2 regions of the Massilia jejuensis genome follow, and region 2 is predicted to be linked to the other one. Evidence: predicted binding sites of a transcription regulator. Region 2 holds the regulator's gene; the other holds the start of a gene.
What was found. Region 2 encodes sigma-54, which starts transcription at its own class of promoters, with help from an activator protein. Its sites were predicted from a motif close to TGGCANGNAANCTGCTTT; they were not measured.

Region 1 (5,654 bases), on a different contig from region 2:
GCTGGTGTCGAAATTCGGCATGCCTTTTTCGATCCTGCCCTTGAGCACGGCGGTCTTGAATTCTTCCTTGCTCAATACGCGCAGGCTGTTCACCAGCGAGGGACCGACCATGCCTTCCTGGGCCGCGCCGTGGCAGCGTTCACAGGCCATGGAGCGCCAGGTCTTCCAGCCGCTCAGGGTCTGCGCATCGACCTTGTTGCCATCGGCAACCTTGTAGGGCGGGGTATCGGCCGCCATGGCTGGTGCGGACAGCATCGCCAGGGTCCAGACGGCGGCGATGAGCGTGTTGTTCGTGAGTCTGTTCATATTCTATTCCCGGCAAGCGAGGTACGGCCGCCCCTTGATGGCGCCGGCGGCCGTCCCCGAATCATTGACATGCTAACGATAAAGGACGGACGGTTTCAGCGGTCGGGCAGCGCAAAGACGGTCAGCACGCCACCGAGCTCGGTGTACTTGGCCAGGTCCTTGTAGCCGCCAACCGCGCCCAGGCCTTCGGTTCCCTTGGTCAGGCCGGCCGCAAGACCGATGCCGGCCCAGCCGCCAATCCCGGACAGCACGCCGACGTACTGCTTGCCCTTGTATTCCCAGGTGTTGACGTTGCCGATGATCCCCGACGGGGTCTTGAACTTCCACAGTTCCTTGCCGTTGAGGTCGACGGCCTTGATGTGGCCTTCCAGGGTGCCGTAGAACACGACGTCGCCGGCGGTCGAGAGCGCCCCGCTCCAGACCGAGAATTTCTCGGGCTTCGACCAGACGATCTTGCCGGTGCCGGCATCCCAGGCAATGAAGTTACCCAGGCCGCCATGGCTGCTCGGCGCGGGGTACATCGAGAGGGTCGAACCGACATAGGGCTGGCCGGCGGTGTATTCGACCTGGAAAGGCTCGTAGTCCATGCACACGTGGTTCGTCGGCACGTAGAACAGGCCGGTCTTGCGGTTGTAGGTAGCCGGCTGCTGGTCCTTGGTGCCCAGGGCGGACGGGCAGATGCCCTTCGAATTGAAGTCCGGACCGTTCTTGTCGGTGCTGTACTTGGCGACGACTTGCGGACGGCCGCTCTTCATGTCGATGTGGGTCGCCCAGTTCACCTTCGGATCGAATTTCTCGGCGACGAGCAGCTCGCCCGTCACGCGGTCGAGCGTGTAGGCGAAGCCGTTGCGGTCGAAGTGCACCAGCGCCTTGCGCGGCGTTCCCTTGACCTTGATGTCGGCCAGGATCATCTCGTTGACGCCGTCATAGTCCCACTCGTCGTGCGGCGTCATCTGGTACACCCATTTCGCCATCCCGGTGTCGAGGTCGCGCGCGAAGATGGTCATCGACCATTTGTTGTAGCCCGGACGCTGGCGCGGATTCCAGGTGCTCGGGTTGCCGGTGCCGTAATACACCAGATTGGTCGCCGGGTCGTAGCTGTACCAGCCCCAGGTAGTGCCGCCGCCCAGCTTCCACTGGTCGCCTTTCCAGCTCTTGAGCGAGGAGTCCGGGCCGATCGGCGCCATCTTGCCGTCGGTCCAGGTCATGGTCTTGGCAGGATCGACGATCATTTCGGCGTCCGGTCCGGTGCTGAAGGCTTTCCACAGGATCTTGCCGGTGTTCATGTCGTGCGCCGTGATGCGTCCGCGCACGCCGAATTCACCGCCGCTGATGCCGGTGAGGACCTTGTCCTTGAATACGTGCGGGGTGTTGGTCGTGGTTTCGCCGACCTTGGGATCGCCCACCTTGTTCTTCCACAGTTCGGCGCCGGTCTTGGCGTCGAGGGCGACCAGGGTGGTGTCGGCCTGCTGCAGGAAGATCTTGCCGTTGGCGTAGGCCACGCCGCGGTTGACGGTGTCGCAGCACATCACCGGGATCACGGCCGCATCCTGCTTGGGCTCGTACTTCCAGCGGATGCTCTGGTCTTCCAGCGAAATGGCGAAGACCTTGTTCGGGAAGGGACTGTGGATGTACATCGTGTCGCCGATGACCAACGGCCCGCCTTCGTGGCCGCGCAGTACGCCTGTGGAGAAGGTCCAGGCCACTTGCAGGTCTTTCGCGTTCTTGCTGGTGATCTGCTTGAGTTCGCTGTAACGGTGATTCGCCAGGTCACCGGCCTGCATGGCCCAGTTCTTCGGGTTCTTGGTCAGCTGTTCGACGTCGGAGCTGGCCGCGAACGCCGGGGCAGCGGCCAGGGCCAGGCACGGCCACCAGCGGATGAGTCTTGTAGCAAATGACATGGTAAGTCTCCTATGGTTTTTATAAGCGGTGCGACCTGGTAGAGCGCTTCAAGCTTTCAACCTTCGACAGGCGGGATGACGCCTTCAACTACACAGCACTTAACGTGCCAGTAGCTTCGCCGGCGGCTTGCCTGCCATATCGCCCGGAACCGGCGCGCCGGGCGTGACATCGTGTTCAACATTCGTGACAGTCTGCCGCTGACCTGTGCCATCCATGGCGCAGGCGCCACACCAGACTCAACGCTCCGGGACATAACAAGCCTTGTTGGCGCCAGCCTGGAGCGCCTTGTACTTGCTGGCCATCTCCTTGACCGACGCCGGATCGCGAAACAGCGCGCCGCGCTCGCCGGCCAGGCTCTGGTTGCGCAATGCCGTCGACACTGTCACGTACTCGTCGTAGGGCATGGCCTTCGCGATGCGGTCGATGACGCACGAGCATTTGTAGAGGTACTCATACTTGCTCTCGTGCTTTTGCATGCACTCGAGGACATACTCGACCCGGCCGCTGGTCGGGAAATCGTTGGCCTGGACGGCAAACGGCGCCATGCAGGCCACCAGCAGCAGAAGGTGTCGCTTCATCTTTCCTCCCCGTGAACCTGCGCAGGGCCGGCCTGGGACCGGTCGGCGGACCCGCGCCGGCCAGATCATCAGGCGTCCTTGAGCACGCCGCGCGTCTTGGCCACATGGGTCGAGATCGCATCCATCAAGGGGGGAGACAGGGCGTCATACGGCGGCAGGCCGATTTCGGTGAGACGGGCGCGGATCGCTCCCATGTTCTCCGGCCGGGCGCCCGCTTCGATGATCGAGGACACGAAGGCGGCGAACTCCGGCCCGGCCCAGCCGCTTTCCTTCGACAGCTCGGTGTGCACGAAGTCGAGTCCGTAGAATGCATGGCCCGTGTTCTCGATGCGGCCGTACATGTGCACGCCGCAGTCGCGGCAGGCGTGGCGCTGGATGGTGGCGCTCTCGTCGACCACTTGCAGCTTGTCTTCGTTGGCGGTGACCCGGACCTTGTCGCGGCCGACGACGGCGACCTGCGCAAACAGCGCGCCGGCCGGCTTCCAGCATTTGGTGCAGCCGCACACGTGGTTGTGCGCCACCTGCCCCGTGATCTGGACGGTGACCGGGTTGCTGGCGCACAGGCAGGTCAAGGTGCCGCCCGCGAAGCCGGCATCGGCCCGCTTGATGTTGTCGACCGCCGGATGAATGTTCACTGCAGTGCTCATGATCGCGTCTCCTATTGGTTGTGTCGATGTGTCGGACAAGCTTGTCGGGTACTCGACCGGAAAGAACGTGAATTTTCCGGGTCAATACCTAGTACAGCACTACCGAGCGGATCGATTGCCCGCTTTTCATCAGCTCAAAGCCTTCGTTGATGCGCTCGAGCGGCAAGGTGTGGGTAATCAGGTCGTCGATGTTGATCTTGCCGTCCATGTACCAGTCGACGATCTTCGGCACGTCGGTGCGCCCGCGCGCGCCGCCAAAGGCGGAACCTTTCCATTCGCGTCCCGTCACCAGCTGGAACGGACGCGTGCTGATTTCCTGACCGGCGGCGGCCACGCCGATGATGAAGGACTGGCCCCAGCCCTTATGGGTGCATTCGAGCGCCTGGCGCATCACTTGCGTATTGCCGATGCATTCGAACGAAAAATCGGCGCCGCCATCGGTCAGCTGCACAATGTGGTCGACGATATTGCCGACTTCGTTCGGATTGACGAAATGGGTCATGCCGAATTTACGGGCGATCTCGACGCGGGCGGGATTGATGTCGACGCCGATGATCTTGTCGGCGCCGACCATGCGCGCGCCCTGGATCACGTTCAGGCCGATTCCGCCCAGGCCGAACACGACGACATTGGCCCCCGCTTCGACCTTGGCCGAAAACACGACCGCGCCGACACCGGTGGTGACGCCGCAGCCGATATAGCAGGCTTTATCGAAGGGTGCGTCCTCGCGGATTTTGGCGAGCGCGATTTCGGGGACGACGATGTAATTGGAAAAGGTCGACGTCCCCATGTAGTGGAACAGGGGCTGGCCGTCGAGCGAAAAGCGGGACGTGGCGTCCGGCATCAAACCGCGCCCCTGGGTCGAGCGGATCGACTGGCACAGGTTCGTCTTGCGCGACAGGCAGAATTTGCATTGCCTGCATTCCGGCGTGTATAGCGGAATGACGTGGTCGCCCGGCTTGACGGAACTGACGTTCGGTCCCGTTTCGAGCACGATTCCGGCGCCTTCATGGCCGAGGATGGCCGGAAAAATGCCTTCCGGATCGGCGCCGGACAGGGTGTAGTAATCGGTATGGCATATGCCGGTCGCCTTGATTTCCACCAGGACCTCGCCGGCGCGCGGACCTTCCAGGTCGACTTCGGCAATGGACAGGGGTGCTCCGGCCTTCCACGCAATGGCTGCTCTCGTTTTCATGGCATCTTTCTTGGCGATGAGGTCCGCGTCGAGGCGGACGGTTTATAATCGAAGTTGCTGTGCAGTTGCTCCGGAATTGCAACAGTACAGGGCTGCGCCCGGTGTCCCGAATCGAGGACAGGTGTTCCGTCGCTCGCGCTCGTATGGGTGGAGCACGGCCGATGGACACTGGCGAACAAGCATGGATGCAAGCACTGTGCCACGCAGTACGCAGCATGGGCCGGCAACGTGGTGTCGTGGCGGGCGGTGCAGGCTGCACATCAGCGCGCACAGTGTCGTGTGATATCAATCGAACCAGAGCAGTACCCTGTATCCCCGTCCCGGTACATGGATTTTTTACCAAGGAAAAGAAGATGGCTCACCATAATCAACCGAAGCGCGATTCGTTACGTCAGCTTGCCTCCATTGGCGCAGCGGTCGGAGCCGCCGTGCTTGCACCTGCAAGTCTTGCAGCGCCTGGCCCGAAATCAACAGTCTCGGCAGCGCGGGCACTTGAAATGCTGAAGGAAGGTAACGCGCGTTTCATTGCCGATCGCCCCGAGTCCGTTACTCAAGGTAAGCAAAGACGTCTTGAGATCGCTCGCAGTCAATCGCCTATCGCTGTGCTCGTCAGTTGCTCGGATTCCCGCGTGCCCCCGGAGTTGCTGTTCGGCCGTGGCCTGGGAGAGCTTTTTATCATCCGCAATGCAGGCAACACGGTCGATACCGTTGCCTTGGGTAGTATCGAGTATGCGGTGACCCAGTTGAACGTACCGCTCGTCGTCGTGATGGGCCACGAACGCTGTGGGGCAGTCGACGCAGCGGTGTCGGTGGTCGAGAAACAAACCGTATTTCCGGGCAGTATGGGGAGAATGGTGGAACCGATCATCCCGTCCGTACTCCAGGCGCGCACCGCGCTCGGACCCAAAGGACCCAAACATACCCACGATGAGTTACTCGATGCATCGGTCAAGCGCAATGTCCAGCGCGTTGTGAGTCGGCTGCGTGAATCGGAAGCCTTGTTGCTCGAACCTTTGCGTGCTGGAA
Region 2 (5,654 bases):
TCAGCCAGAAGGGCATGGGCATGACCGCCGTGGTCGACCCGGCCTTCAAGCCGCTGGGCGTATTTACCGACGGCGACTTGCGCCGCCTGATCGAGCGCGTGCAGGATTTCTCGAATCTCTCCATCCGCGACGTCATGCACGTCGGCGCGCGCACCGTGCATCCCGACCAGCTGGCGGTCGACGCGGTGGCCATCATGGAAGAGTTCCGCATCAACCAGATGCTGGTAGTCGACGAGAACGGCGTGCTGGTCGGCGCCCTGCACATCCACGACCTGACCCGCGCCAAGGTGATTTGAATGACACCCCTCGATCACATCACGCGCGCGGCCCGGGTCAAGGTCATGATCTTCGACGTCGACGGCATCCTCACCGACGGCAGCCTGACCTACGGTCCGGACGGCGAAATCACCAAGACCTTCAACGTGCTCGACGGCCTGGGCATCCAGCTGCTGCAGAAGACGGGCGTGGCCACGGCCATCATCAGCGCCAGGAAGTCGCCCATCGTGGCCGCGCGCGCCAGGGACCTGGGCATCGCCCACGTCTGGCAGGGCTTCCACGACAAGCGCATCGCGTTTGCCGAACTGCTGGCGCAACTGGACCTGGCGCCCGAACAGTGCGGCTACATCGGCGACGACGTGATCGACATGCCGCTGCTGAGCAAGGTCGGCTTCGCCGTCACGGTGCCGACCGGGCATCCGGAAGTGCAGCACCGCGCCCATTACGTCACCCGGGCGGGCGGCGGGCGCGGCGCCGTGCGCGAGGTGTGCGACCTGGTCATGCGCGCCCAGGGCACCTACGAAGAGGCGCTCGCGCCTTACTTCAAATGAGTTCGAACGAGTTCGTCGACGCATGGCTACCTACGTGAACAAGCGTACCGCGCACCGCTGGCGCACGCTGGGCCTGATGCTCACGGCCGTCTTCTTCGCCTTCGGCAGCTTCTGGCTGCTGCAGGCGATCGACAGCAGCGACCCTGGCCGCGCCGGCAACAACCTGAATGAACCCGACTACATCGTCGAGAACTTCAGCTTCGTGCGCATGACCGAGAGCGGCGTGCCGCGCTACGTGATGTCGGGCGCGCGCCTGGCCCATCATCCCGACAACGATGTCTCTGTGATCACCAGGCCGATCGTCGAGAGCATGGCGCCGGAGCGTCCGCGCATGACCATGCATGCCGACCGTGGCCAGGTCTACCATGGCGAGAACCGCGTCGAATTGATGGGCAATGTCGACATCAAGCGCCCGGCCACGCCGACCACCGAGGCCCTGCACGCGCGCACCGAGGCGCTCACCGTGCTGGCCGACGACGAGATCGTCAAGACGACGCGTCCGGTGCAGATGACGCTCGGCGCCGCATCGGTCAATGCGGTCGGCATGGTGGCCGAAAACCCGAGCCGCAAGATGCACCTCGGCGGGCGCGGCCAGATCGTCTATCCGCCGCGCCAGAGAGCCGCACCACCCCAATAACACGAACGAGCATCCAATGAAAAACCGCTTGCATCACATGATTGCCGCCGCCTTCCTTTCGCTGCTGTCGCTGTCGGCTTCGGCCGAGCGCGCGGACTCGCTCAAGCAGGCCGTCATCAACTTCGACTCGCTCGACGTCGACGAAGTCACGCAGACGCGCATCCTGACCGGAAACGTGATCCTCACGCGCGGCACGCTGACGCTGAAGTCGGACCGCGCACTGCTCAAGGAAAGCCCGGAGGGCTACATGAGCGTCACGCTCACTTCCGGTCCGGGGCGCGTGGCGACGTTTCGCCAGAAGCGCGACGGCGGACCGGACCTGTGGATGGAAGGGCAGGCCGAACGCATCGAGTACGACGAGCGCCAGGAACTGGTCAAGCTGTTCTCGAAGGCGATCGTCCGGCAGCTCGAGAACGGCCGCCTGACGAACGAACTCGAGGGCGCCTACATCTCCTACGACAGCCGGCGCGAAGTGGCCACCGTGCGCAACGACGCCAGCGGCGAGAGCAGGGCCGGCGGCGGACGCGGCACCCTGATCATCGCGCCGCGCCGCACCGCGCCGGGAGCGGCCGCTCCTGCCGCTCCCGCGCCCGGCGCGCAGGCACGACCGGCCACGACGCCGGCGGGAAAGCCATGATGAAGGATGGTCGAGACAGCCGCAGCACCCTGGTCGTTCGGGGACTGCAGAAAAGCTATGGCAAGCGACTGGTCGTGCGCGACGTCTCGCTCGAAGTCGGTTGCGGCGAGGTCGTGGGCCTGCTCGGTCCGAACGGCGCCGGCAAGACGACGTCGTTCTACATGATCGTCGGCCTGGTGCCGTCGGACGCCGGCACCATCGAGATCAACGGCGCCGACATCTCGCGCCTGCCGATCCACCGGCGCGCGGTGATGGGCCTGTCCTACCTGCCGCAGGAAGCGTCGGTGTTTCGCAAGCTGACGGTGGAAGACAATATCCGCGCCGTGCTGGAACTGCAGCACGACGAGAACGGCCGCGCCCTGGGCAGGGACGCCATCGACGCGCGGCTCGATTCGCTGCTGGGCGAGCTGCAGATCGAGAAGCTGCGCGAAAATCCCGCGCTGTCGCTCTCCGGGGGCGAGCGCCGGCGCGTCGAGATCGCGCGCGCGCTGGCGACCAATCCGCGCTTCGTGCTGCTGGACGAGCCGTTTGCCGGCGTCGACCCGATCGCCGTGATCGAGATCCAGCGCATCGTGCGCTTCCTGAAGGAGCGCGGCATCGGCGTGCTGATCACCGACCACAACGTGCGCGAGACGCTCGGCATCTGCGACCGCGCGTATATCATCAACCAGGGTGCGGTACTGGCGTCGGGCCGTCCCGACGACATCATCGCCGACGAGTCGGTACGACGCGTCTACCTGGGCGAACATTTCCGGATGTAGCAAAGAACGGTACAACAAGCGTCGACATGAAACAATCCCTGCAACTTCGGACTTCACAGCACCTGGCACTCACGCCGCAGCTTCAACAGTCGATCCGCCTGCTGCAGCTGTCGACGCTCGAGCTGCACCAGGAAATCGAGCAAATCCTGTCCGACAATCCCCTGCTCGAGCGGCTCGACGATCCGCTCGACCACTCGGTGCGCCTGCTGGCCGACGGCGCCATCAACGACGCGCCGCCCCAGCAAGCCGAGGCCCCGGCGCCGGCCGGCGAAGAGGGGGCGCCGGCACCCGAGGCGGCCGGCGAGTTCGAAGGCGGCGAGGTCGAACGCAGCGAGCCCGATGGCGACTGGGGCGAGGGCGGACGCGCCTCCGGCACCGACGGCGACGACGACGGCCGCCCGCAGCTGGGCGCCATAGGCGTGACGCTGCGCGAGCACCTGTCCGAGCAGATTCGCGTGACCGGCGTGACCGAGCGCGATCGCGCGCTGGCCGAGCTGGTGATCGACGCCATCGACGACAACGGCTACCTGGAGGAGCCGCTCGACGAGATCCACGCGCGCCTGCCCGGCGAGCTCGAAGTCGAGATGGACGAGCTGCGCTGCGCGCTGGCGCTGGTGCAAAGCCTCGATCCGTCGGGCGTCGGCGCGCGCAGCGCTTCCGAATGCCTGGCGCTGCAGATCCGCGGCATGCCGGGCGTGCCGCTGGTGACGCGGCGCATGGCCTTGAAGATCGTCGAGGGCTACCTGACCTGGTTCGCGCAGCGCGAATTCACCAAGCTCAAGAAAGCGCTCGACTGCGACGACGAAGACCTGCGCGAGGCGCAGGCCGTGATCCGCCAGTGCAATCCCCATCCGGGCGCGGCCTTTGCGTCGAGCGTGTCCGACTTCGTCGTTCCGGACGTTATTGTCCGCAAATCGAAGGGCGGCTGGAGCGTCTCGCTGAACAACGAGGTGATGCCGCGCCTGCGCGTCAACAACGTCTACGCCAACCTGCTCAAGCAGGGAAAAGGCGAAGGCCAGATGAGCGCGCAGCTGCAGGAAGCGAAGTGGCTCATCAAGAACATGCGCCAGCGCTTCGACACGATCCTGCGTGTTTCACAGGCAATTGTGGAGCGCCAGCGCAACTTTTTCAGCCATGGCGCGGTTGCGATGCGTCCCCTTGTGCTTCGCGAGATTGCTGATACACTGGGTCTGCACGAGAGCACGATTTCTCGCGTGACAACTCAAAAATTCATGCTGACCCCGCACGGCATGTTTGAGCTGAAGTATTTCTTCGGAAGCCATGTCGCCACCGAAGCGGGGGGCGAGGCATCGTCGACGGCGATACGGGCGCTCATTGCGCAGCTGACAGGAGCAGAAGACCCAAAGAACCCTTTATCCGATAGCAAGATCGCGGAAATGCTCGGTGAACAAGGCATGGTCATTGCGCGCCGGACGGTTGCAAAATACCGCGAAGCACTCAAGATACCTCCCGTCAGTCTCCGCAAATCCTTGTAACAGCGGCACCCACGCGTCCCAAGCGCGTCAGCGGCGTCCGCGCATTTATCTAAGGAGTGTGTATGAATCTCACCATCAGTGGCCACCACCTCGACGTCACCCCCGCCATTCGAGAATACGTACAGAACAAGCTGGAACGCATCACCCGCCATTTCGATCAAGTCATCGATTCCCACGTGATCCTCGCGATCGACAACCTCACCGAAAAAGACAAACGTCAGAAAGCCGAGATCAACTTGCGATTGTCCGGCAAGACCGTGCACGTGGAGAGCGTGGCCCAAGATTTGTACGCCGCGATCGACCTGTTGATGGACAGGCTGGACCGCCAGGTCATGAAATACAAGACGATCCTCCAGGATCATGGCCGCGAGGCGCTCAAGCGCCGGCCTGAAGGCGGAGAAGCTGCCGCCGCCGCGATGTAGTCGGCCAGCATCGAGCACCGTCTGAACGAGGGCGCCGAGGGGCGCCCTTTTCAATGGGCGTGCGCGCATGCGCCCGCGCGGCGCGCGCTTCGGTAAAATGCATGTTTTTCCGATCAGCCCAGCCACCATGACCGACCATGTCCTGACCCGCGTTGCCAACGGCACCGGTGTGATTACCCTCGATCGTCCGAAAGCCCTGAACTCCCTGTCGCTGCCGATGGTGCGGCGCCTGACCGACATCCTGCTGGCCTGGCGCGACGATGCCGGCGTCGCGGCGGTGGTCCTGACCAGCAGCAGCGAAAAAGCCCTGTGCGCCGGCGGCGACATCCGCTTCTTCCATGAGGCGGGCCATGCCACCCCGATGGCCGGCAGCGCGCTGCTCGAGGATTTCTTTACCGAGGAATACGCGCTCAACTACCTGATTCATTTCTATCCGAAGCCGTATATCGCGCTCATGGACGGCGTGGTGATGGGCGGCGGCATGGGCATAGCCCAGGGCGGCCCCGGAACCGGCCTGCGCATCGTCACCGAGCGCACGAAAATGGCCATGCCGGAAGTGAACATCGGCCTGTTCCCGGACGTCGGCGGCAGCCATTTCCTGTCGCATGCGCCGGGCCGGCTGGGCAACTACCTGGGCCTGACCGGCCTGACGATCGGCGCGGCCGACGCCCTGTATGCGGACCTGGCCGACGTATTCGTCCCGGGCGCGCAGCTGGGTGCATTGCACGCGCTGGTCGAGACCACGCCGGGCGCGCAGCTGGCCGACGCGATCCGCCGCTTCGGCGCACGCTTCGCCGCCGATGCCGGCGACAGCGTCCTGCGGGCGCAGCGCGCGGCGATCGACCTGCACTTCGGCGCCGGTTCGGTGGCGGCG

Region 1: the regulator sigma-54 is predicted to act here: its motif matches at 2,300-2,317, upstream of ACFPOU_RS20090 (methanol/ethanol family PQQ-dependent dehydrogenase).

The regions. Positions count from the first base shown of each region.
Region 1 is NZ_JBHSMS010000068.1:30,618-36,271, forward strand. Features, by position in the region: gene ACFPOU_RS20085 (c-type cytochrome) at 1-306, opposite strand, end outside; gene ACFPOU_RS20090 (methanol/ethanol family PQQ-dependent dehydrogenase) at 402-2,207, opposite strand; gene ACFPOU_RS20095 (hypothetical protein) at 2,445-2,786, opposite strand; gene gfa (S-(hydroxymethyl)glutathione synthase) at 2,855-3,433, opposite strand; gene ACFPOU_RS20105 (S-(hydroxymethyl)glutathione dehydrogenase/class III alcohol dehydrogenase) at 3,522-4,628, opposite strand; gene ACFPOU_RS20110 (carbonic anhydrase) at 4,790-5,654, shown strand, end outside.
Region 2 is NZ_JBHSMS010000081.1:13,208-18,861, forward strand. Features, by position in the region: gene ACFPOU_RS23015 (KpsF/GutQ family sugar-phosphate isomerase) at 1-296, shown strand, start outside; gene ACFPOU_RS23020 (KdsC family phosphatase) at 297-827, shown strand; gene lptC (LPS export ABC transporter periplasmic protein LptC) at 862-1,464, shown strand; gene lptA (lipopolysaccharide transport periplasmic protein LptA) at 1,481-2,101, shown strand; gene lptB (LPS export ABC transporter ATP-binding protein) at 2,101-2,862, shown strand; gene ACFPOU_RS23040 (RNA polymerase factor sigma-54) at 2,889-4,358, shown strand; gene hpf (ribosome hibernation-promoting factor, HPF/YfiA family) at 4,421-4,780, shown strand; gene ACFPOU_RS23050 (enoyl-CoA hydratase/isomerase family protein) at 4,908-5,654, shown strand, end outside.